DNA from 2 places in the Bradyrhizobium sp. P5_C12 genome. Region 1 is predicted to be linked to the other one. Evidence: riboswitches for the same ligand, from Rfam matches in the RefSeq annotation. Region 1 holds a riboswitch; the other holds the start of a gene.
What was found. Region 1 has a riboswitch for ZMP and ZTP ahead of ACXJMY_RS09685 (serine hydroxymethyltransferase). Riboswitches for the same ligand answer to the same signal wherever they lie in the genome.
Positions count from the first base shown of each region.

Region 2: linked by a shared signal. The riboswitch ahead of purH (bifunctional phosphoribosylaminoimidazolecarboxamide formyltransferase/IMP cyclohydrolase) and the one ahead of ACXJMY_RS09685 (serine hydroxymethyltransferase) in region 1 are both predicted to bind ZMP and ZTP.

Region 1 is NZ_JBFULU010000008.1:8,553-19,067, reverse strand. It holds gene ACXJMY_RS09715 (MucR family transcriptional regulator) at 93-509, shown strand; gene ACXJMY_RS09710 (SufE family protein) at 627-1,055, opposite strand; gene ACXJMY_RS09705 (DUF5330 domain-containing protein) at 1,123-1,566, opposite strand; gene ACXJMY_RS09700 (PAS domain-containing sensor histidine kinase) at 1,973-3,910, shown strand; gene ACXJMY_RS09695 (peptidoglycan-binding protein) at 3,903-4,610, shown strand; gene ACXJMY_RS09690 (DUF1491 family protein) at 4,682-5,026, shown strand; ZMP/ZTP riboswitch at 5,214-5,299, shown strand; gene ACXJMY_RS09685 (serine hydroxymethyltransferase) at 5,333-6,613, shown strand; gene ACXJMY_RS09680 (DUF2336 domain-containing protein) at 6,652-7,626, opposite strand; gene ACXJMY_RS09675 (hypothetical protein) at 7,881-8,069, shown strand; gene ACXJMY_RS09670 (hypothetical protein) at 8,086-8,847, shown strand; gene ACXJMY_RS09665 (LysR family transcriptional regulator) at 8,871-9,776, opposite strand; gene ACXJMY_RS09660 (quinone oxidoreductase family protein) at 9,882-10,515, shown strand, end outside.
Region 2 is NZ_JBFULU010000025.1:82,490-93,004, reverse strand. It holds gene ACXJMY_RS22425 (RsmB/NOP family class I SAM-dependent RNA methyltransferase) at 1-703, shown strand, start outside; gene ACXJMY_RS22420 (heparinase II/III family protein) at 861-2,579, shown strand; ZMP/ZTP riboswitch at 2,639-2,720, shown strand; gene purH (bifunctional phosphoribosylaminoimidazolecarboxamide formyltransferase/IMP cyclohydrolase) at 2,746-4,338, shown strand; gene ACXJMY_RS22410 (MFS transporter) at 4,451-5,836, opposite strand; gene ggt (gamma-glutamyltransferase) at 5,937-7,688, shown strand; gene ACXJMY_RS22400 (MFS transporter) at 7,783-9,078, shown strand; gene ACXJMY_RS22395 (glutathione S-transferase family protein) at 9,191-9,856, opposite strand; gene ACXJMY_RS22390 (DUF2239 family protein) at 10,008-10,515, shown strand, end outside.

The sequences.
Region 1 (10,515 bases):
CGTCACATTTCAGCCGAACGTATTGTTGACACGGAATACTTTGGCGTCGTCAATCCCGTGCGAGAGACGCAGGGCGGAGAAAGGTCGGGTCCATGTCGGATGCCGGGGCTAAGAATTTCATCGAGCTGACCGCGAACATCGTGTCGGCCTATCTCAGCAGCAATCCGACGCCGGCCGCCGAGATCCCGAACCTGATCAGCCAGGTGCACGGCGCATTGGTGCGGGTCTCGTCGGGCCGCAACGAGACGGCGCCGCTCGAGCCCGCGAAACCGGCGGTGTCGCTGAAGAAGTCGATCGCGCCGGACTATCTGGTGTGTCTGGAGGACGGCAAGCGCTTCAAGTCGCTGAAGCGCCATCTGCGCACCCAGTACAACATGACCCCGGAGCAATATCGCGAGAAATGGGGCCTGCCGGCCGACTATCCCATGGTCGCGCCGAACTATGCGGTGGCGCGCTCGCAACTGGCGAAGAAGATGGGGCTGGGACAGCAGCAGCGGAAGCGGAAGTAGAGCCGGGTCCCGGATTTCGTAGGGTGGGCAAAGGCGCGCAGCGCCGTGCCCACCAGCTTTCGTCGATCTCGCTCGGAATGGTGGGCACGCTCCGCTTTGCCCACCCTACGAAGCTCCTTACGAGGCGTCCGCGAGCGCCTCTTTCGCATCGGCCTTGATGCGGTTGACCATCGAGCGCAGCCCGTTGGAGCGCTGCGGCGTCAGATGGTCGCGAAAGCCGAACTCGTTGAACACGGCGATGGCGTCGGTCGCGAGAATCTCCTGCGGCGTACGGCCCGAATAGAGCGAGAGCACGATCGCGACCAGCCCGCGCACGATATGCGCGTCGCTGTCGCCAAGATATTTCAGGCGCGGTGCGCCGCCGCTGCGGTCGACGTGCTTGGCGAGCCAGACCTGGCTGACGCAGCCCTGCACCTTGTTGGCGGCGGAGTGCTCCGCCTCGGGCAGCGGTTCCAGGGTGCGGCCGAGCTCGATGACGTACCGGTAGCGGTCGTCCCACTCGTCCAGAAGCTCGAAATTGTCTCTGATTTCGTCGATCGTCGTCATGCTGGCCTGTGTTCCCGTTCAGGCCAATATAGGGATGCATGCGCGTGAAATCGATAGGGTTTGAGCCCTAATTCGCTGGGCTCGGCCCGCGCCATTCCAGCGCGAGGTCGTCCTGGGACAGGGTATCGCGCGGCATCTCGCTCGATGCGGCATCGCCTTCGCCGGCCAGCGCGATCGAACCGGTATGGTCGGGCGCCTTCTTGTCGTTCTTGTCGCTCTTGTCGATCTTGTCGTTGGTGATGTGCTCTTTCTTGTCGTTGATGATCTGGTAGATCTTCCGCGCTCCGTCCTGCGCGCGCTGGCCGATGATGGTCGCGGCCTGTCCGCCGACCTCGCAGGCCGCCGGCTGGCGCTTGCAGAACTGGGTCATGTCGGAGACGGCCGCGGTCGCAGCCTGCACCGCATCGGCAGCGCCGATCTGCGGCAACTTCTCCGATTCGGGTGTCTTGTCCCGCGGCAGGAGCACCAGCACCAGCCCGAGCCAGAATGTGATGCGGAGCAGAAAGCGCATCTTGCGACCTGTGTGTTAGATCCCGCCACGGCGATGCCCGCGAGGCGTCCGACCTAGCAACTCTGGATAAATCGCAAGTGATTGCCTTGAGCTTAATTCGCGGAAAATTTGCGCGAAATTGTTTGCTGCTGACGGCCTGGTAAATTTTCGATTGACGCGCGCGCCCGTGATCTTCCGGCTTGCAAAATCCACCAATTCGAAACCATGAGGCCGGCCGCGAAACCCTGTGTTCACCATCCCCGCGGAAGACGTCGCAAAATCGTCTAAAAATCTCCGCGATGACACGGTGTGCGGCGGCAGGCGGGGCCGCCTTAGCACTCGTTTAAGGTCGCTCTGACACGGTGGCTCAACGATAAGGAGGCGTTCCGGCGCGTCTTCTCGACGATTGAGCCGAAGCGCGAGACCCGTGACAGTTTTGAGTATCATCCGCGATTGTCTCGATGCGCTGCTGCATCCCTCCGCGCGTTACGATGCGCTGACGCGGGCGCGCCATCGTGCCTTCATGGCGCCGAGGCTGCTGGGCAGCCTGGCCGCCTTCGCTGCATTTCCCGTCTATCTCGCCATGCGCGGCGCGCCGAGCGCGATCGAGGTCGCCGCCTTCGCGTGGCTGATCGCGCCAATTCTGCTGTCCTGGTTCCTGTCGCGCACCGGCCGCTACGAAGGCGCTCACGTGCTGTCGTCGCTGGCGCTCGCCGGCCTGATCATGTCGATCGCGGCCACGACCGGCGGCATCGAATCATTTGCCGCGATCTGGCTGGTGGTGGTTCCCCTCGAAGCCGCGCTGTCGGCCTCGCGCCGCGTCGCGGCCTTCGCCTCGCTGCTGGCGCTGTCCTGCGCGGGGATCCTGATTCTCGTCAGTCAGTTCGGCTGGCTGCCGCCCGCAGATGCGAGCGCCGCGGAACGCGGCGTGCTGATGGCGTTTGGCGTCGCCTCGGCAACGCTCTACGCCGCGGGTCTCGCCTTCGGCGCGGAATCGCTCGCGCGCACCAGCGTCGCGCTGCTGTCGCGCGAGGAGGACCGCTACCGCCTGCTGGCGCGCAACATGAGCGACGTCATTTCACGGCATCAGCGCAACGGCGCGGTGCAATTCATCTCGCCCGCGGTCGAGGCCTTGCTCGGCATGCCCGTTGCGCGGCTGCTCGGCCACGGCCTGTTCGACCGCGTCCATGTCGCCGATCGCCCGGCCTATCTCACGGCGCTCTCGGATGCCGCGCGCGGCGACGTCCGCAGCGTCGAGTTCCGGCTGCGGCGGGAGAGGGCCGGCCTCGAGCGCGGCCAAGCCGATATTCACGTCGACTTCATCTGGGTCGAGATGCGCTGCCGGCCGCTCGAGCTGGATCCGGGTCGCAAGAATCCTGACCGCAATCTTGACCGCCAGAATCTTGACCGTCACGATCTTGACCGTCCTGTCGCGCGCGAGGTCGACGTCGTCGCCGTGATGCGCGACGTCACCGATCGCAAGCTTGGGGAGCAGGCGCTGGATCAGGCGCGCAGCGCCGCGGAAGCGGCCGACGCCGCCAAGACCCGGTTCCTCGCCACCATGAGCCACGAGCTGCGCACGCCGCTCAACGCCATCATCGGCTTCTCCGAGATGATCGCACAGGAGCAGACGCTGATGCTGGGCGCGGCCCAGCGCAAGGAATACGCCCAGCTCATCAACGATTCCGGCCAGCATCTGCTGTCGGTGGTCAACGGCATCCTCGACATGTCCAAGATGGAATCGGGCAATTTCGAGATTGCGTCGGAGCCGTTCGCGCCCCGCTCATCGCTCTTGCACTGCTGCAACCTGCTTGCGCTGAAGGCGCGGGAGAACGGCATCGATCTGGTCACCGATGCGCCGCAGGATTTGCCGGTGATGACCGGCGATCCGCGCGCCTTCAAGCAGATCGTGCTCAATCTCGTCGCCAACGCCATCAAGTTCACCGAGCGCGGCGGTCAAGTCTCCGTTGCCGCCGTGGCGTCGGGATCGCAGCTCACGCTGCACGTCAGCGACACCGGCGTCGGCATCGCGCCCGACGATCTCAAGCGCATCGGCGCGCCGTTCTTCCAGGCCGGCAAGACCTATCAGCGTCGTCACGAAGGCACCGGCCTCGGACTTTCGATCGTGAAGAGCCTGGTGGCATTGCATCTCGGTGAATTGACGGTACAAAGCAGGCTCGGCGAGGGCACCGCCGTCACCGTCAAGCTGCCGCTCGTCTACACGCCGCCGCAGGCCAAGACGCTCGATAAAAAGGCGCCCGAGAGCAATATCGCGACGCTGACGCCGGTGCTGCGCCAGGACACTCAGGATCAACTTCAAGGTCAACCTCAGGACCAACCTGCTTTGGTGAAGAAAAGTGCCTAGAAAGTCTGCAAAGAACGACGCTGCTCCGCGCCGCCGTGGCGCCAAGGCCGCGGTCGTGGACATCGAGACCGAACGCAATCTGGCGATGCGCGTTCTGCTTTACAGTCCCAAGGACACGCTGGCCGGGCTGGTCGCGGTCGCCGCCATCGGTGCCATCGTCGCCAATGCGCTGTTCCTCCAGACCGGCCGGCATCCGGCGCCGATGTTCGGCACCGTGATCAATCTTCCGATGCCGTCGTCCGTTCCGCAGGCCAATCCCTTGCCGCGCGCGCGCCCCGTCGGTGCCGATACGTCGCCGCTCGAGCCGAAGGCGACCGAGTTCCGCGTCGAGCCCAAGCCTGCCGAGAGAGCGGCCGAGAAGCCGCCCGAGAAGCCCGTCGAGGCCACCGCGTCGACGTCGCGCGCGGGCGATCCCATGACCAATTTGGTCAAGGCCACGACGTCGCCCTCCGTTGCCGTCGCGCGTCCGCCGGCGCCGATTCCGGTGCCGCAGAGCCCGGCCGCGCGGCGCATCGCCGGCGTGCAGCGCGCGCTGTCCGAATATGGCTATGGCCAGCTGAAGGTCACGGGCACGATGAGCGGCGAGACCCAGTCCGCGATCCAGAAGTTCGAGCGCGAGCACAAGATGCAGGTCACCGGCCAGGTGTCCGATCGCCTGCTGCGCGAGCTCGGCGCCGCGATCGGCCATCCCGTCGAATAATCGCTGGGCTTGCGCCAAGGCTGGTGCTCGAAGGCTGGTGCTGATTGCGGCACTGGCCTATCGTGCGATTCATGCGGTTGAAATCAAACATATGGGTCGCGGCTTACTTGCGCCGGTGCCAGACCGAGGGCGTGTTCGGCGCGGTGCGCCGTCGCGGCGCCGAGGAGGCAGGTGCGGTGTTCGTGAAAGTCGCCCTCCTCGACGGCAATGCGATGCTGTATGTGCCGGCGCCGCAGACCGTCTATGACGACGGCCGGCCGGTCGATCGCTTCTTCGTGCCGGCCGCGCTGCAACCGATGCCGGAGCCTGCGGTCGAGGAGCGCCTGACCAAGGAAATTCGCTTCGATCCCGATGCCTGGATCGTCGAGACCGAGGACCGCGCGGGCCGGCATTTTCTCGAACTGGCGAAGACCTGACCAGGGGGTGGCTCGTTGCGGAAGTTTCTTGAGAATTCGCTTCCGCCGGCACCATTCGCTTTGGTTTAGACATCCATTCGGGGCGCTCTTTCTCAGGCTTATCCGCAAGGGGCCGCACGACCTGGTAGTTGCGGAAGGTCCGCAGGTTGGCTAAGTTCTACTTTACGAAGAGTCTCCGTGCTCATTCGTCCTATCGCGCGACTGGCGAGCTAACGTGGAATCGACCACGGTGAAGCGCGAAGGGTTCCAACGCCGATCGCCTGGGCAACCAAACTGCTGGAAAACAGCGTGTTGAGGAGCCCGAGCATGCCGTCATTTCGCAATGAGCTGTCCGCCAACGATCAAGAGATCGCCGCCGCCCTTGTGGGGGAGGAGCGCCGTCAACAGGACGGCGTCGAACTGATTCCGTCCGAGAATTACACCTACCCGGAGGTGCTTGAACTGCTCGGATCTGTCTTCACCAATAAATATTCCGAGGGATATCCGGGACGCAGATACTACGGCGGCCAGCAGTATACGGACGAAATTGAGAACCTCGCGCGCCGGCGGGCCTGCTCGCTTTTTCGTGCCGAGCACGCCAACGTTCAGCCTCTTTCCGGATCACCGATGAACCAGGCCGTCTATCTCGGCCTATTAAATCCCGGCGACACCATTCTCGCGATGGACCTGTCCCACGGCGGTCATCTCACCCACGGCGCGCCGGTGTCCCACATGGGGCGCTTGTTCAACTTCATTCGCTACAAGACCGCCCCGTCAAGCGGCGGCGCGATAGACTTCAACGAATTGCGCGCGATTGCGCGTGAAGCGCGTCCGAAGATGGTGTTGTGCGGCTACAGCTCCTATCCGCGCGACCTGGACTATGCGGCATTCAAGAGTATTGCCGATGAAGTTGGCGCGCTCACGATGGCTGACGTGAGCCACTATGGCGGATTGGTTGCCGCCAATGTCATGCGCAATCCGCTTGATGCCGGCTTCGACGTCATGACGACGACATCTCACAAGACACTGCGCGGCCCCCGTGGGGGGATCATCCTGTGCCGGAAGGAAAATGCCGGTCGGATCGATGCTTCCGTCTTTCCCGGTTTACAGGGCGGACCTCACATGAACGTGGTGGCCGGGATCGCCGTGACGCTCAAGCAGGCGGCGACCGCGGATTTCCAGGTTTACGCGCGGCAGGTCTTGCGCAACGCGAAGGTTCTTGCCGGTGCGCTGATGGAGCGAGGGATGAAGCTGGTCACGGACGGGACGGACAATCACATGATGGTCGTCGATACGGTGGCATCCGTCGGACTGGACGGGCGAGCAGCCGAGGACGTGCTCGATGCCATAGCCATCACCACCAACAAGCAAGTTATTCCGGACGATCCGCGCCCGCCGCTGAGGCCGAGCGGTATTCGCCTTGGGACACCGGCGGCGACCACGCGTGGCATGGGAGAATCCGAAATGCGTCGTATCGGCGAGCTCATTGCGGCGGCTCTGCAGGCGAACGGAGACGATATGGTCGTCGCGCGCCTCAGGTCAGAGTGCGTCGAGATGTGCCGGGCTTTTCCTGTTCCAGGCGTGGTGCCTGGCTCCGGGCCGAACTGATCGGCTGCACGCCAGCAACCGCAACTTCAGTCCGCGTCCTAGCGGTCCGATCCGTCGGTGCCCGTCCGCACCGCAGGCGCGGAGCCGGGCTGCACGCCTGGCCGCGTCTGGCTTGCACTGGAACGCGCGCGCTGACGTTCGCTGTCATGCAGCGTCGGCTGGTACTTCGCGCGTGTGACGGCGAGCGTCGAGCCGCGCCAGGCCGCCAGCATCACCAGTGCGGAGCGGTCGGCGAGGCGGTCATAGAGCCGCGACAGCCGGTAGACCGCGTCCACGGACGTGCCGATCTCCGGCTTGAAGAACAACAGGATGCGCTGGAAGTTCGGACTCGGCATGTCGAGCGCGCGCGCGGCAACCGCCAGCGCTTCGCCGCCGGGATCGTCGACGATCTCGGCTGCGACGCGCGAGGACAGGATCAGGCTGTCGCCGAGCTCGAAGGTGAAATTCTCGGCGTCGCCCGCGATCGCCGCCATCTCCAGGATCTGGATCGCGCGCTTGGCGCGCACGGTCGGAATCCGCGGCGCGGCCTTCAGCGGGGTCTCCGCCAGATTGTGCAGGATCAGCGCGCGCTGGGACGCATCGGCGCCGAAGAACATGTCGTGGATCTCGGCCGCGTCCTTCGGCTGCATCGCCATGCTCGCGGCCATGCGCAATTCCGCGTCGGTCGGCGTGCGAGCCGGCGAGGGGGCGGACGCGCGTGCGGGTATTTCGCGTGCGAGCGGAACCCTGCGGCCATCCTGGGTCGCGACCAACCCGAGTTTCTGCAGGACCGGGACCGGCGTCTGCGGGTAAATCGCCAGCTTCGCCTTGACGGAGGCGCGCGTCGCATCGTCGACCTGGTCGATCAGCCGCGTCGCAAGCTCGATAAACTGACGTTGTTCGTCATCGCTATGGACGCGCGTCTGGACATAGAGGTCGGTCAGCACGCGCAGCAGCGTCGGACGAACATCGACGCCCTCGCGACGGGAGAGGGTCATCAGCCCGTCGAATCCGGGAAACAGCGACTTGGTCATTGAGGCGTACGCAACTCGGAAGAGACTGGTGCCGCAGCCTATCGCAGGTTCGTTTAAAGCCTCGTTAAGGAAAACGAGACGTGAAGCCCAACGCGTCATTTCAGCCGTTGTCGTGCCGCAACGGGACGGCCCGCGCACGCCCCGTGCGGTTACGGTCCGCCCCGCCTGTTTACACCCCGTTAACCATGAACTGATCTTAATGATCCCATGTTGCACGAGCGCGTTTGGTCGCGCGGCAATAGAAGAGAGCTGACATGGGGACCATCATTGAATTTCCGGCCGGTCGCCGGGTGGGCTCGTCGGGGGACGTCGCTCCGCGCGCGGGAATGGGAACGATCCTGATCCTTCCCGTGATCCGTATCGAACGCGAGGCGGACGAAACCAGCGGCGATCGTGGGCCGGAAGCGGGCACAGCGCCGGGGCGCCGTCGTCGCCGCCGCTGACGTCCGGCTTCTTGCAATGCCGGACCCCATCCGCCAGATCCGACCTTTCGTATCGGCCATCGTGCTCGCGCTGCTAGGCGCGACACTCGCTGCCTGTAGCGGCGGCGATTTCGGCCGCACCCGCGCCGACATGCGCAGCGACGACATGCATCGCTGGCTGGGCGCTGAAGTCACCTCCAGCGTCGGCCTGAAACCGTCGCAATTCCAGCTCACCGACGAAGAGCGTCAGCTTCGCGACCTCGCTTATCCCCTGATCGAGCCGCCGCTGTCGCGCCCCGCATGGAAGAGCGTGTTCGGCGACTACAAGGCGCTGCCGTCGCCCTGGCGCCAGACAATCGTGTTCGACCGCACCATGTACGGACGCACGCTGATCGACGAGCCGCATCGCTCGCATTCCTCGCGCTATGCGCAGCTGATCGAGGACGTGCGCAACGACATCACCCGCTTCGAGCCGTTCTTTGCCTCCGCGATCCGCGTCATCGACCTCGACAGGAAGCGCAATGCCAGCATGGCGCGCGTCTCCGAGCTCTCGCCGAGGGAGAAGGCCGATGCGATCGAGCGCATGCAGGAGAACTCGCTGATCGTGCAGTGGGTGCAGCAATGCCTGGAGCAGCGCGTCTCGTCCTATCGCTGGGCGCTGGAGCGGCTGGTGATCCAGGCGCCCGACGGCATGGCCGCCGACGCCGACCGCCTGATCGGCGAGCTCGCGGCCCAGACCGCCAACCCGCCAGTTCAAGCGCAGCCGCCCTACGGCCGCGCGGTCATCTCGAAGGGCTGACGCATGCCCTTGGCTTCCATCACCTACGTGCCCTTGTAGCCGAGCCGCCTTCGCAACCGTGGAATCGCGAAGTCCAGGAAGGCGCGCAACTTCAACGGCACCTGGCGCTGGCTCGGATAGATCAGGCTGACGGGCATGGGAGGCGGGTCGTAAGCGCTCAACAGCTTCACCAGAGTTCGTGCCTTCAACTCATCATCGATGAGGTACGACAGGACCCGCGCAATTCCGGCACCGGCGATCGCAGCGGCCACCGCTGCCTCGCCAAGGTTGACTGCGAGCCGACACGGGGCCTGGATCGTCTGTACGGCTTCTCCGGTCAAGAACTTCCAATCGGACGACGTGGCGTGCGCCGACTGAACCACGCAATCATGCGCAACGAGATCGGCGGGCCGTTTCGGCGTGCCACGTTTCTTCAGATAGGCGGGACTGGCGCACAGGACGAGGCTGATTGCCCCGACCCGCGTGCTGATCGTGCTGCTGTCCGGTAGCTCCCCGATGCGCACGGCAAGGTCGACATGCTCCTCGACAAGGTTGACGTATCGATCGGTGAGCTGCATCCGCATCCGGATGTCCGGGAAGACGCGTTGAAACTCCACGACAATCGGCAAGAGATGGCTGCGGCCAAGCACCGAGGGCGCGGTGATGATCAGCTCGCCCTGAGGCGCGTGGTATTCCCCAGACGCCGTACGTTCGGCTTCCGCGATCTCCTCCACGATCCGCCGGCATGAGGCGACATAGCTGCGCCCAATGTCGGTCAGCACGAGCTTGCGGCCGCCCCGGTGGAGCAGGCGAACGTTCAGGTGCTCCTCCAGGTCCGAGACCCTTCGGCTGACCGTCGCAAGAGGGATGCGCAGGTGACGGCTCGCGGCCGAAAGGCTGCCGGTGTCAGCCGCGGCCACCAGGATCGCCATGGCTTCCAGTCGATCCATAAGCCTTCCATATTTGAAAGTTGTGTTCCCATCTTAGTCGGTATCACTCAGATCTGGAAGGCATTAGATCAACGCAAGCGCAACGTGCAGGCAGAGAGCAAAGCCATGAAAGCGATCCAGTATCAGTCCTACGGAGACTACAGCCAAAATCGCCTGGTCGAGCTCCCGCGCCCCGAAGCTCGCGCCGGCGAGGTCATCGTCCAGATGCATACGGTCGGCATCAACCCTTTGGACAACACATTCCGCTCGGGTCACTACTATGCGGCGACGCCGCAAAACCTGCCCCGAATCGGCGGTCAGACGGGCGTGGGCACGGTTGTCCAGGGCAAGAGCGACGGCTTCAATGTCGGCGATCGCGTGTTCGTCAGAGGGCCCGGCTTCGGCATCACGGCCGACGGCACCTGGCGTGAGTTCGTGGCCGCGCCCGCTGCGGGCCTCTCACACATTCCCGACAATGTCGATGACGATCACGCCGCGGCCTATCTGGCGGGGGCGGGATATCTGACGGGCTATCTGGCGCTGACGGAACTCGCAAAATTCAGGCCGGGGCAAACGGTGCTGGCGCCCGCCATTGGCGGCGCGGTCGGGATGGAAACGGTGCAGGTCGCGCGCCGCCTCGGCGCGTCCCTGACGATCTCTACCGCCGGCAATACGCAAAAAGCCGAACGGGCGCGCGCGGCTGGCTACGAGCATGTCATTGATCTCTCCAGGGAGAGCCTCAAGGAAGGCGTGCTTCGCA
Region 2 (10,515 bases), on a different contig from region 1:
CACGGTTCTGCACGGCGCGGTGACCATGCTGCCCGGCTTCGCCGAGGGACAATGGTGGGTGCAGGACGCGGCCGCCGCGCTGCCGGCCCGGCTGTTCGGCGACATCGCCGGCAAATCCATCGCCGATCTCTGCGCGGCCCCCGGCGGCAAGACCGCCCAACTGGTGCAGGCCGGCGCGCATGTCACGGCGATCGACCGCTCGCCCGCCCGGGTGGCGCGGCTGCGCGAAAATCTGGCACGGCTGTCGCTCCAGGCCGAGACGGTCGTCGCCGACGCCGTGGAATGGCCCGGCCCGGCGGACGGCTTCGACGGTATCCTGATCGATGCGCCCTGCACCTCGACCGGCACGATTCGCCGTCACCCCGACGTGGCATGGCTGCGGCAGGAGTCCGACGTCGCGGCCTTGACCACGCTCCAGCAGCGCCTTCTGCGAAAATCCGTCTCGCTGCTCAAGCCCGGCGGAACACTGGTCTACTGCACCTGTTCGCTGGAGCCCGAAGAGGGCGAGCAGGCCATCGCCGCGCTGCTGGCCGCGGAGCCTGCGCTGCGGCGCGTGCCGATCGAAGCGTCCGAGGTCTCCGGGCTCTCCGAGATCATCACCGCCGATGGCGACCTGCGCACCCTGCCCAGCCATCTGCCGAACGCCGATCCAAAGCTTGGCGGGCTCGACGGATTTTACGCCGCCAGGCTCGTTAAATCCTGATTTTGCACCGGTTTTTGCGGTCACGACGCTGATTCGCCCCCTTTCAAGGTGGTGTCAGGCGTCCGATTTTGGGATTAAAAGGATTCGTCGGAATCCTCTCCCCCTTACAAGGCAAGGCGTGTCGGTCGCTCAACGCAGACGAATCTCGACGCTGGTCATGAACCGCTTCGCGCGGAACATGCTCGCGCGCGCGAGCGGCGGCTCCGTGGCCCTGTCGCGGGTCTGGCCGGGCCGCACCGACCGGCTGATCATCGCGCCGCATGACCTGCGCACGGCAGACGCGACCCGCGCCGCCGAGATCTATGCCGGCCGTTTCGTCTTCGCCGGCAAGATCGTCAATTGTCATGGCCGCTCGATCTTCGATCTCGAGCCGCCGTCGGAGGATTGGGAAGTCGCGCTGCTCGGCTTCGGCTGGCTGCGCCATTTGCGCGCCGCCGACACCGCGCTGACGCGGGCGAATGCGCGCGCGCTGGTCGAGGACTGGATCGCCAACCCCGCCAACAAGCGCCGCCCCGTCGCGCGGCGCGCCGATGTGCTGGCGCGGCGCGTCATCTCGCTGCTGTCGCAGGCACCGCTGGTGCTCAACGACACCGACAACAAATTCTACCGCCGCTATCTGCGCGCGCTGGCGCGCGAGATCCGCTTCCTCCGCTACACCATGCTCAACATCCCGGACGGGGTGCCGAAGCTCCAGGTGCTGATCGCGCTGTGCTACACGGCACTCTGCCTCGCCAACCAGGCCAGCCACATCCGCAGCGCCTCGAAAAAACTCTCGGATGAATTGCAGCGGCAGATCCTGCCCGACGGCGGCCACATCTCGCGCAACCCGGGCGCGCTGATCGAGCTGTTGATCGACCTGTTGCCGCTGCGGCAGACCTTTGCCGCGCGCAACATCGCGCCGCCACCCGCACTGCTCAACGCGATCGATCGCATGATGCCGATGCTGCGCTTCTTCCGGCACGGCGACGGCAATTTCGCGCTGTTCAACGGCATGAGCGCGACGCCCTCGGACCTGCTCGCCACGCTGCTCGCCTATGACGACACCCACGGCGCGCCGATGGCGAACATGCCGCATACCGGCTTCCAGCGTCTCGACGCCGGCCAGACCACGCTGATCATCGACACCGGCCCCCCGCCGCCGGCGGGCGTGAGCCATGACGCCCATGCCGGCTGCCTGTCGTTCGAACTGTCCTCCGGCATCAGCCGCATCGTCACCAATTGCGGTATGCCGACGACGGGGCGCGACAATTGGCGGCCGTTCGCGCGCGGCACGGCGGCGCATTCGACGCTGACCTATCACGACACGTCGTCGTGCCAGTTCGTGGAGATGTCGGCGATGAAGCGGCTGCTGCATGGCGCACCCGTCATCAGCGGGCCGGTCGAGGTCGAGAGCTACCGCGAGATCGTGCAGAACGGCACGCTGCTCACGACCTCGCATGACGGCTACATGGCCAAGTTCGGTGCGATCCACCGCCGCGTGCTGATGATCGCCAATGACGGCGCGCGGATCGACGGCGAGGACACGCTGTCGCCGCCGCAGGGTGGACGTTTCAAGGGCGGCGACGCCGATTTCGCGGTGCGCTTCCATCTACATCCGGCGGTGAAGGCGAGCCGGCTGTCGGATGCCCGCGGCGTCATGCTGGTGCTGCCCAACCGCGACGTCTGGACCTTCGAGGCGCTCGACGACAAGGTCGACCTCGAGGACAGCGTGTTCCTGGCCGGCAATGACGGGCCCCGCCGCACCGCGCAGATCGTGATCCGCCAGGACGCCCGCCAGGCGCCCTCGATCCGCTGGAGCTTTGTCCGCTCCACCGCCTCGCCTTCCGTCACCAACGCCCGCCGCAACGCCCGGCGCGAGCCGGAACTTCCGCTGTAGTCACGCGTGATTCAGCCCGATCTAGCCGTTGAGAAAAGCGCCGAAAGCTGCTATCGAGCGCTCGCTCGCGCGACTGGCGACCTTGGATGGAGCACCATCGGGAAGCGCGGGACATATCCGCCGCGCGCCTGGGCATAGACACTCCTTAAGACAGAGGATCTTGCTCATGACTGACCATCCCCGCCGCGTCACCCGCGCCCTGCTTTCCGTTTCCGACAAGACCGGCCTGATCGAATTCGCCCAGGCGCTGGCCGCGCAAGGCGTCGAGCTGGTCTCGACCGGCGGCACCGCCAAGGCCATCGCCGCGGCCGGCCTCAAGGTGAAAGACGTCTCCGAGCTGACCGGTTTTCCCGAGATGATGGATGGCCGCGTCAAGACGCTGCATCCGAAGGTGCATGGCGGCCTGCTCGCGATCCGCGACAACAAGGACCATGCGGACGCGATGAAGGCGCACGGCATCGCGCCGATCGACCTGCTGGTCGTCAACCTCTATCCGTTCGAGGCAACCGTCGAGAAGGGCGCAGGTTTCGAAGATTGCATCGAGAATATCGACATCGGCGGCCCCGCGATGATCCGCGCCGCCGCGAAGAATCATGATGACGTCGCCGTCGTGGTCGAGGCGCAGGATTATCAGGCCGTGCTCGACGCGCTCGCCGCCAACAAGGGCGCGACCACGCTCGGCTTGCGCCGGCGGCTTGCGGCAAAGGCCTATGCGCGCACCGCGGCCTATGACGCCGCGATCTCGAACTGGTTCAACCGCCAGCTCGAGATCGACGCGCCGGACTTCCGCGCCTTCGGCGGCAAGCTGATCCAGTCGCTGCGCTACGGCGAGAACCCGCACCAGACCGCGGCGTTCTACGCGACGCCCGACAAGCGCCCGGGCGTCTCGACCGCGCGGCAGTTGCAGGGCAAGGAGCTGTCCTACAACAACATCAACGACACCGACGCGGCCTATGAATGCATCGGCGAGTTCGACACCAAGCGCACCGCGGCCTGCGTCATCGTCAAGCACGCCAATCCCTGCGGCGTCGCTGAAGGCTCGAACCTTGTCGACGCCTATCGCAAGGCGCTGGCCTGCGATTCCACCTCGGCGTTCGGCGGCATCATCGCAATGAACCGCGCGCTCGACGCCGACACCGCGCGCGAGATCACAAAGATCTTCACCGAGGTGATCATCGCGCCCGATGCGAGCGAAGAGGCGATCGCGATCATCGGCGCCCGCAAGAACCTTCGTCTGTTGCTCGCGGGCAGCCTGCCCGATCCGCGGGCGCCGGGCCTGACCGCCAAGACGGTCGCGGGCGGCCTGCTCGTGCAAAGCCGCGACAACGCCGTGGTCGACGACATGATTTTCAAGGTCGTGACCAAGCGTGCGCCCAGCGATGCGGAAATGCGCGACCTGAAATTTGCCTTCCGGGTCGCAAAACACGTCAAGTCCAACACCATCATCTACGCCAAGGATCTCGCCACCGTCGGCATCGGCGCCGGCCAGATGAGCCGGGTGGATTCAGCCCGGATCGCGGCGCGCAAGGCGCAGGATGCGGCCAATGAACTGAAGCTCGCCGAGCCGCTGACCAAGGGCTCGGTGGTGGCGTCGGATGCGTTCTTCCCGTTCGCCGACGGCATGCTCGCCTGCATCGAAGCCGGCGCCACCGCCGTGGTGCAGCCCGGCGGCTCCATGCGCGACGACGAGGTGATCAAGGCCGCCGACGAGCACGGCATCGCCATGGTGTTCACGGGGACGCGGCACTTCCGGCATTAAGCTTTTGGTGCACTAAACTCTCAGCGGGTCGTCCCGGCGCAGGCCGGGACGACAGCGGTGTGCTTGGCGATAGCGGTCCCGGATTGCGCTTCGCTTCATCCGGGCTACGAAGCTAATCGCGCACCCGCATCAACAGCCCCAGCCCCGCGACGAAGAACACCACCAGCACGGCCATGCCGGCCTTCTGGCTCGCGGTCACGGCCGTGATCACGCCGATCAGCAGTGGGCCGATGAAGGAGGTCACCTTTCCGGTCAGCGCGAACAGACCAAAATACTGCGCGATGCGGTCCTTCGGCGCGAGACGGATCAGCAGCGTGCGCGAGGCGGCCTGGAGCGGGCCGCCGGCGGCACCGATCAGGCAACCCAGCACGAGATAGGCCCGCTCGGCCGCGCCGGCGAATAAGGGACCGCCCGGTACGGGAGGGGTGACCTTGATGAAGAAAATCGAGTCCTTGTCGACCAGAAGGATGGCTGCCACCGACAGCAGCAGGATCAGCAGGCTGCCAGCGATCACGCGCTTCGGCCCGAGGGAATCGTCGAGCTTGCCGCCGAGCCACGCACCGAACGTGCCGGCGATCGCCAGCATGATGCCGAATGTGCCGATCTGGAGCGTGTGCCAGCCGAACGTGCCGGCGGCATAGATGCCGCCGAAGGCGAACAGCGACACCAGCCCGTCGGTGTAGATCATGTTGGCGAGCAGAAACGCCGCGAGCGATTTCTGCTTCGGCAATTCACCGAGCGATCGCTTCAGATCCGACAAGCCTTCGCGCAACGCCTCGCGCACCGGGCGTTTGGCCGGATAGTCCGGCGTGAACAGGAACATCGGCGTCACGAAGATGATGAACCACAAGCCCGTCAGCGGTCCGGTGATACGATCGCCCTGATGGGTCGCGGGATCGAGCCCGAACAGCGGCGTGAAGCCGAGCAGCGTACGCCCGGTCTCGGGATTTGCAGCGAGAAAGCCGAGCACGATGATCAGGCTGACGATGCCGCCGATATAGCCGGTGGCCCAGCCGGTGCCCGAGAGCCGCCCGATCCGCTCCGGCGGCACCAGAGTCGGCATCATTGCATTGTTGAAGACGGTCGCGAACTCCGCACCGACGCTCGCCAGCGCAAAGGCGGTGAGCAGCGGCGGAATGATGCTGGGGTCGCCGGGCTTGCCGATCCACATCGCACTGGAGCCGAGCACCAGGATAGCGCCGAATGTCGCGATCCACGGCTTGCGCCGGCCCGACGCGTCGGCAATGGCGCCAAGCACCGGCGACAGCAGCGCGATGACGAGGCCGGCTGCGGCCGCGGCAAATCCCCATAACGACTGCCCCGTGGCGGGATCTGGCGCGATGCTGGTCGCGAAATAGGGCGCGAACACGAAGGTCGTGATCAGCGTGAAATAGGGCTGGGCGGCCCAGTCAAAGAAGATCCAGCTGATGACGGCGGCGCGCGGCGGATAGGTCCGCTCCGTGCCGGCCAGGCGCGCGTCCGAGGCGATCGTCGTCATCATTGATGTCCCATCACAAACAGTTTTGTCTCTCTTAGCGCAAACCGTATAGCATTATAGCGACGCGTGTGAATTGGCCGGAGGCCACGACGGAAGTTTGATGATGTCGTCATTCTCGACACGGCGGACGTTTTTCGCGTTCATAGCCACTTTGGCGTTCGGTCTCGGGCCCGCCACCGCACAGGATGCGCGCCGGGCGTATGTTCCACCGGCGCTCGACACGGTCCAAGCCGTTGCCGCCGAGCACGGCATGGTGGTGGCTCAGGAGAAGATATCCGCGCAGGTCGGCGCCGATATCCTGCGGCGCGGCGGCAATGCCGTCGATGCCGCGGTCGCGACCGGCTTTGCCATGGCCGTGACCTATCCGCGCGCCGGCAATATCGGCGGCGGCGGTTTCATGGTGATCCATTCTGCCGACCGCAACGAGGACATCACGATCGACTACCGCGAGACGGCGCCGGCAGCGACGACGGCGCAAATCTTCCTGGGCCCTGACGGCAAGCCCGACGCCGCGAAGTCGCGCGATTCCGCGCTCGGCGTTGGCGTGCCCGGCACGGTCGCGGGCCTCACGCTGGCCTTGGAAAAATATGGCTCGGGCCAGTTCACGCTGGCGCAGCTGCTCGAGCCCGCGATCACGCTCGCGCGCGACGGCTTCATCGTCAGCGACGACATGGCCGACACCTTGCCGGGCTGGCATCGGCGCCTCGCGCGCTGGCCGTCCACGGCCAAGATCTTCTCGCGGCCCGATGGCACGCCGCTCGGCGAGGGCGACCGGCTCGTGCAGAGCGATCTTGCCGAAACGCTGGCGGCCGTCGCGGCGCAAGGCCCGCGCGGTTTCTACGACGGCGCGGTTGCGGACAAGCTCGCCAAGGCCGTGACCGATGCCGGCGGCATCATGACGTCAGCCGATCTGAAAGCCTACCAGGCGGTGATACGTGCGCCGGTGCGCGGCACCTATCGCGGCTACGACATCGTCTCGATGCCGTTGCCTTCGTCCGGCGGGGTCGTGTTGGTGGAAACCCTCAACATCCTCGAAGGCTTTCAACTCGCCGACCTGAAGCAGGGATCGCCGGCCTCGCTGCATCTCCTCATCGAAGCCATGAAACGCGCCTATGCCGACCGCGCGCGCTATCTCGGCGACCCCGCCTTCGTCAACGCGCCGATCGACACCCTTACCGCCAAGGACTACGCCGCCAAGCTGCGCGCCGGCATCTCCACCGACCGTGCCACACCGTCGAGCAAACTCGTCTCCGCCGCCACCTCGCCGCGCGAGGGCAGCAACACCACGCACTTCTCCGTGGTCGACGGCAGAGGCAATGCCGTCAGCAACACCTATACGCTGAACTTCAGCTATGGCGTCGGCCTCGTCGCCGACGGCACCGGCGTGCTGCTCAACAACGAGCTCGACGATTTCACCGCGGCGGTCGGCGCTTCCAACGCCTATGGGCTCGTCGGCTTCGAGCCCAATCTGCCGGGACCGGGCAAGCGACCGCTGTCCTCGATGTCGCCGACCATCGTGCTGAAGGACGGCAAGCCGGTTCTGGTCACAGGCTCGCCCGGCGGCAGCCGCATCATCTCGAGCGTGCTCCAGGTGATCGTCAACGTGCTCGACTACAGGATGGACGTTGCCGCCGCCGTCGCCGCGCCGCGGCTGCATCACCAATGGCTGCCGGACGAGGTGCGCGTCGAGCGCGGCTTCCCCGATGCCGTCCTGTTCGAGCTCAAGGCAATGGACCATCTGATCGTCGAGCCGATGGGACAAACCTCCGCCAATTCGATTCTCGTGACCGCCAACGGTCCGCTCGGGGCGCCCGATCCGCGCACCCGGGGCGCCGAAGCAGCGGGACAGTAACTCGTCTGCCGCATGGCGCGAAGGCTCGCGCCGGCTTGCGCCGGCCGCCGCGCGTGCTACCACCGCCCAGCCAAAAACTGCCGGGGAAACGCACATGACCACGACCGATCCGACCGGGCGCATCGAACGCGCCGAGATCGAAGACACCAGCCTTCTCGCCTTCTATCGCGACATGAACGCGCCGGAGCGACGGACGTTCTGGGCCTGCGCTGCGGGCTGGGCGCTCGATGGCATGGACTTCATGATCTATCCGCTGGTGATCGGCACCATCATCGCATTGTGGAAAGTCGACGCCGCCTCGGCGGGCCTAGCCGGTACCGTGACGCTGCTTGCCTCCGCCATCGGCGGCTGGCTCGGCGGCTATCTCTCCGACCATATCGGCCGGGTCAGGACGCTCCAGATCACCATCATCTGGTTCTCGTTCTTCTCGCTGGTCTGCGCGGTCGTGCAGAATTTCGAACAGCTCCTGATCGCGCGCGCGGTGCTCGGCCTCGGCTTCGGCGGCGAATGGGCGGCCGGCGCGGTGCTGATGGGCGAGGCGATCCGGCCGCAATATCGCGGGCGCGCGGTCGGCTCGGTGCAATCGGGCTGGGCGGTCGGCTGGGGTCTCGCGGTGCTGTCGCAGGCGATCCTGTTCTCGTTGATGCCGGCGGAGACGGCGTGGCGATGGATGTTCGTGATCGGCGCGCTGCCGGCGCTCCTGGTATTCTACATCCGCCGCTCCGTCACCGAGCCGGAGATCGCGGCTGCGGCCCGCGCCAAGCAGGCTGCGAGCGGCGATCGCCCGGCGCTCTGGGAGATCTTCTCGGGCCCGATCCTGAAGACCACGATCCTGGCGTCGCTGATGGCGACCGGCTGCCAGGGCGGCTACTACGCGATCACGTTCTGGGTGCCGCAGTTTCTGACCAAGGAGCGGCATCTCTCGATCGTCGGCTCGACCGGTTATCTCTCGACGCTGATCATCGGCTCCTTCATCGGCTATCTCGTCGGCGCCTGGCTTGCCGACCGCATCGGACGGCGCAATCTGTTCCTGACCTTCTCGCTCGGCGCCGTCGCGGTGGTGCTGCTTTACACGCAGCTGCCGCTGACCAATGAGATCCTCTGGGTGCTTGGCTTCCCGCTCGGCTTCTTCGCCTCGGGCTATTTTTCGGGGATCGGCGCGTTCCTGACCGAGCTCTATCCGACGCGGCTGCGCGGGTCGGGCCAGGGTTTTTGCTACAATTTCGGCCGCGGCATCGGCGCGCTGTTTCCGTTCCTGGTCGGCGCGCTGTCGGCGACGACGACGCTCGCCAATGCGATCGCGATGTTCGCGGTGGTCGCCTACACGGTGTTCTTCATCGCCGCATTCGCGCTGCCGGAGACGCGCGGCCGCGTGCTGCACGCGGACTAAGTCTTTGGCTGTCATCCCGGGGCGATGCGAAGCATCGAACCCGGGATCTCACTCTACAATCTCGAGATTCCGGGTTCACGCTTCGCGTGCCCCGGAATGACGGTGAGGAAGCCTACCGCCCCACCTGATACGGCCCGCCTTTTTCGAGAGCGCGGCTGTACGCCGGACGCGCGTGGATGCGTTCGAGGAACGCCATCGCCTTGGGGTGACCCTGCTCGAGCCCGCCGCGCGCCTGGGCGGCCTCGAGCGGAAAGCTCATCTGGATGTCGGCGGCGGTGAAGTCGCTGCCGGCGAACCATTCGCTCTTTCCCAGCTCGCCTTCCCAATAATCCATGTGCTGCTTGAGCTGCGGATTGACCAGCGCCGTCAGCGCCTGGTTCGAGACCTTGCGCACCAGCGGCCGCAGCAACGCCGGCGCGCGCTTCGGCATCAGCGTGAACAGCAGTTTCAGCAGCAGCGGCTGCATCGCCGAGCCTTCGGCATAGTGCAGCCAGTAGGTGAAGCGCAGCCGCTCGGGCGTGTTCGGCGGCGGGATCAGCCGGCCATTGCCGTAGGTCGCGATGAGATATTCGATGATCGCGCCGGACTCGGCGATGGTGTTGCCGTTGTCGGTGATGACGGGCGACTTGCCGAGCGGATGGATGGCGCGCAGCTCCTTCGGCGCGCGCATGTCGGGCTGGCGCTGATAGCGCACGATCTCGTAGGGCACGCCCAGCTCCTCGAGCAGCCACAGCACGCGCTGCGAGCGTGAATTGTTGAGGTGGTGAACGATCAGCATCGCGTGGTCCCCGGCTTGGCGTGGTCGATTGGCCGCGCGTTCGTGCCAGCCCGGGACCGCAATGTCGAGCCATCCGGACGGATATTTTCACCCGGGTATATTGACGTCACTAATTTACCCGGGTATTAATTGGCCAAAGTCATCAAAAAATATGGCAATGATCCCGATGCAAAGGACTTTCACCGCCTTCCAAGGCCCGCGCCGCCTGGCGTCCGGGTCGGCCGGAGAGGTCGCGCTGGTCGTGAAGCGGATCGCACCACCGCCGGACGAGCCCATCATCATCTTCGAGGACTCTACGGGCCGATCGATCGACTTCGATCTGCGCGGCGGGGATCGCGAGGTGCTGGCACGGGTGGCGAAGCTTGTGCCGCCCCCGGTCGAGGAGACCGCACCACCGAACGAGCCGCGCGGCCGCGGCCGGCCGAAGCTCGGCGTGGTCGCCCGCGAGGTGACGCTGCTGCCGCGGCACTGGGAGTGGCTCAACGCCCAGCCCGGCGGTGCGTCGGTCGCGCTGCGAAAGCTCGTCGACGAGGCCCGGCGCGCGAGCGGCGACAAGGACCGCGAGCGGCAGGCGCGCGATGCGGCCTACCACTTCATGTCGACCATGGCGGGCAACCTGCCGCAATTCGAGGAAGCTTCGCGGACGCTGTTCGCCGATG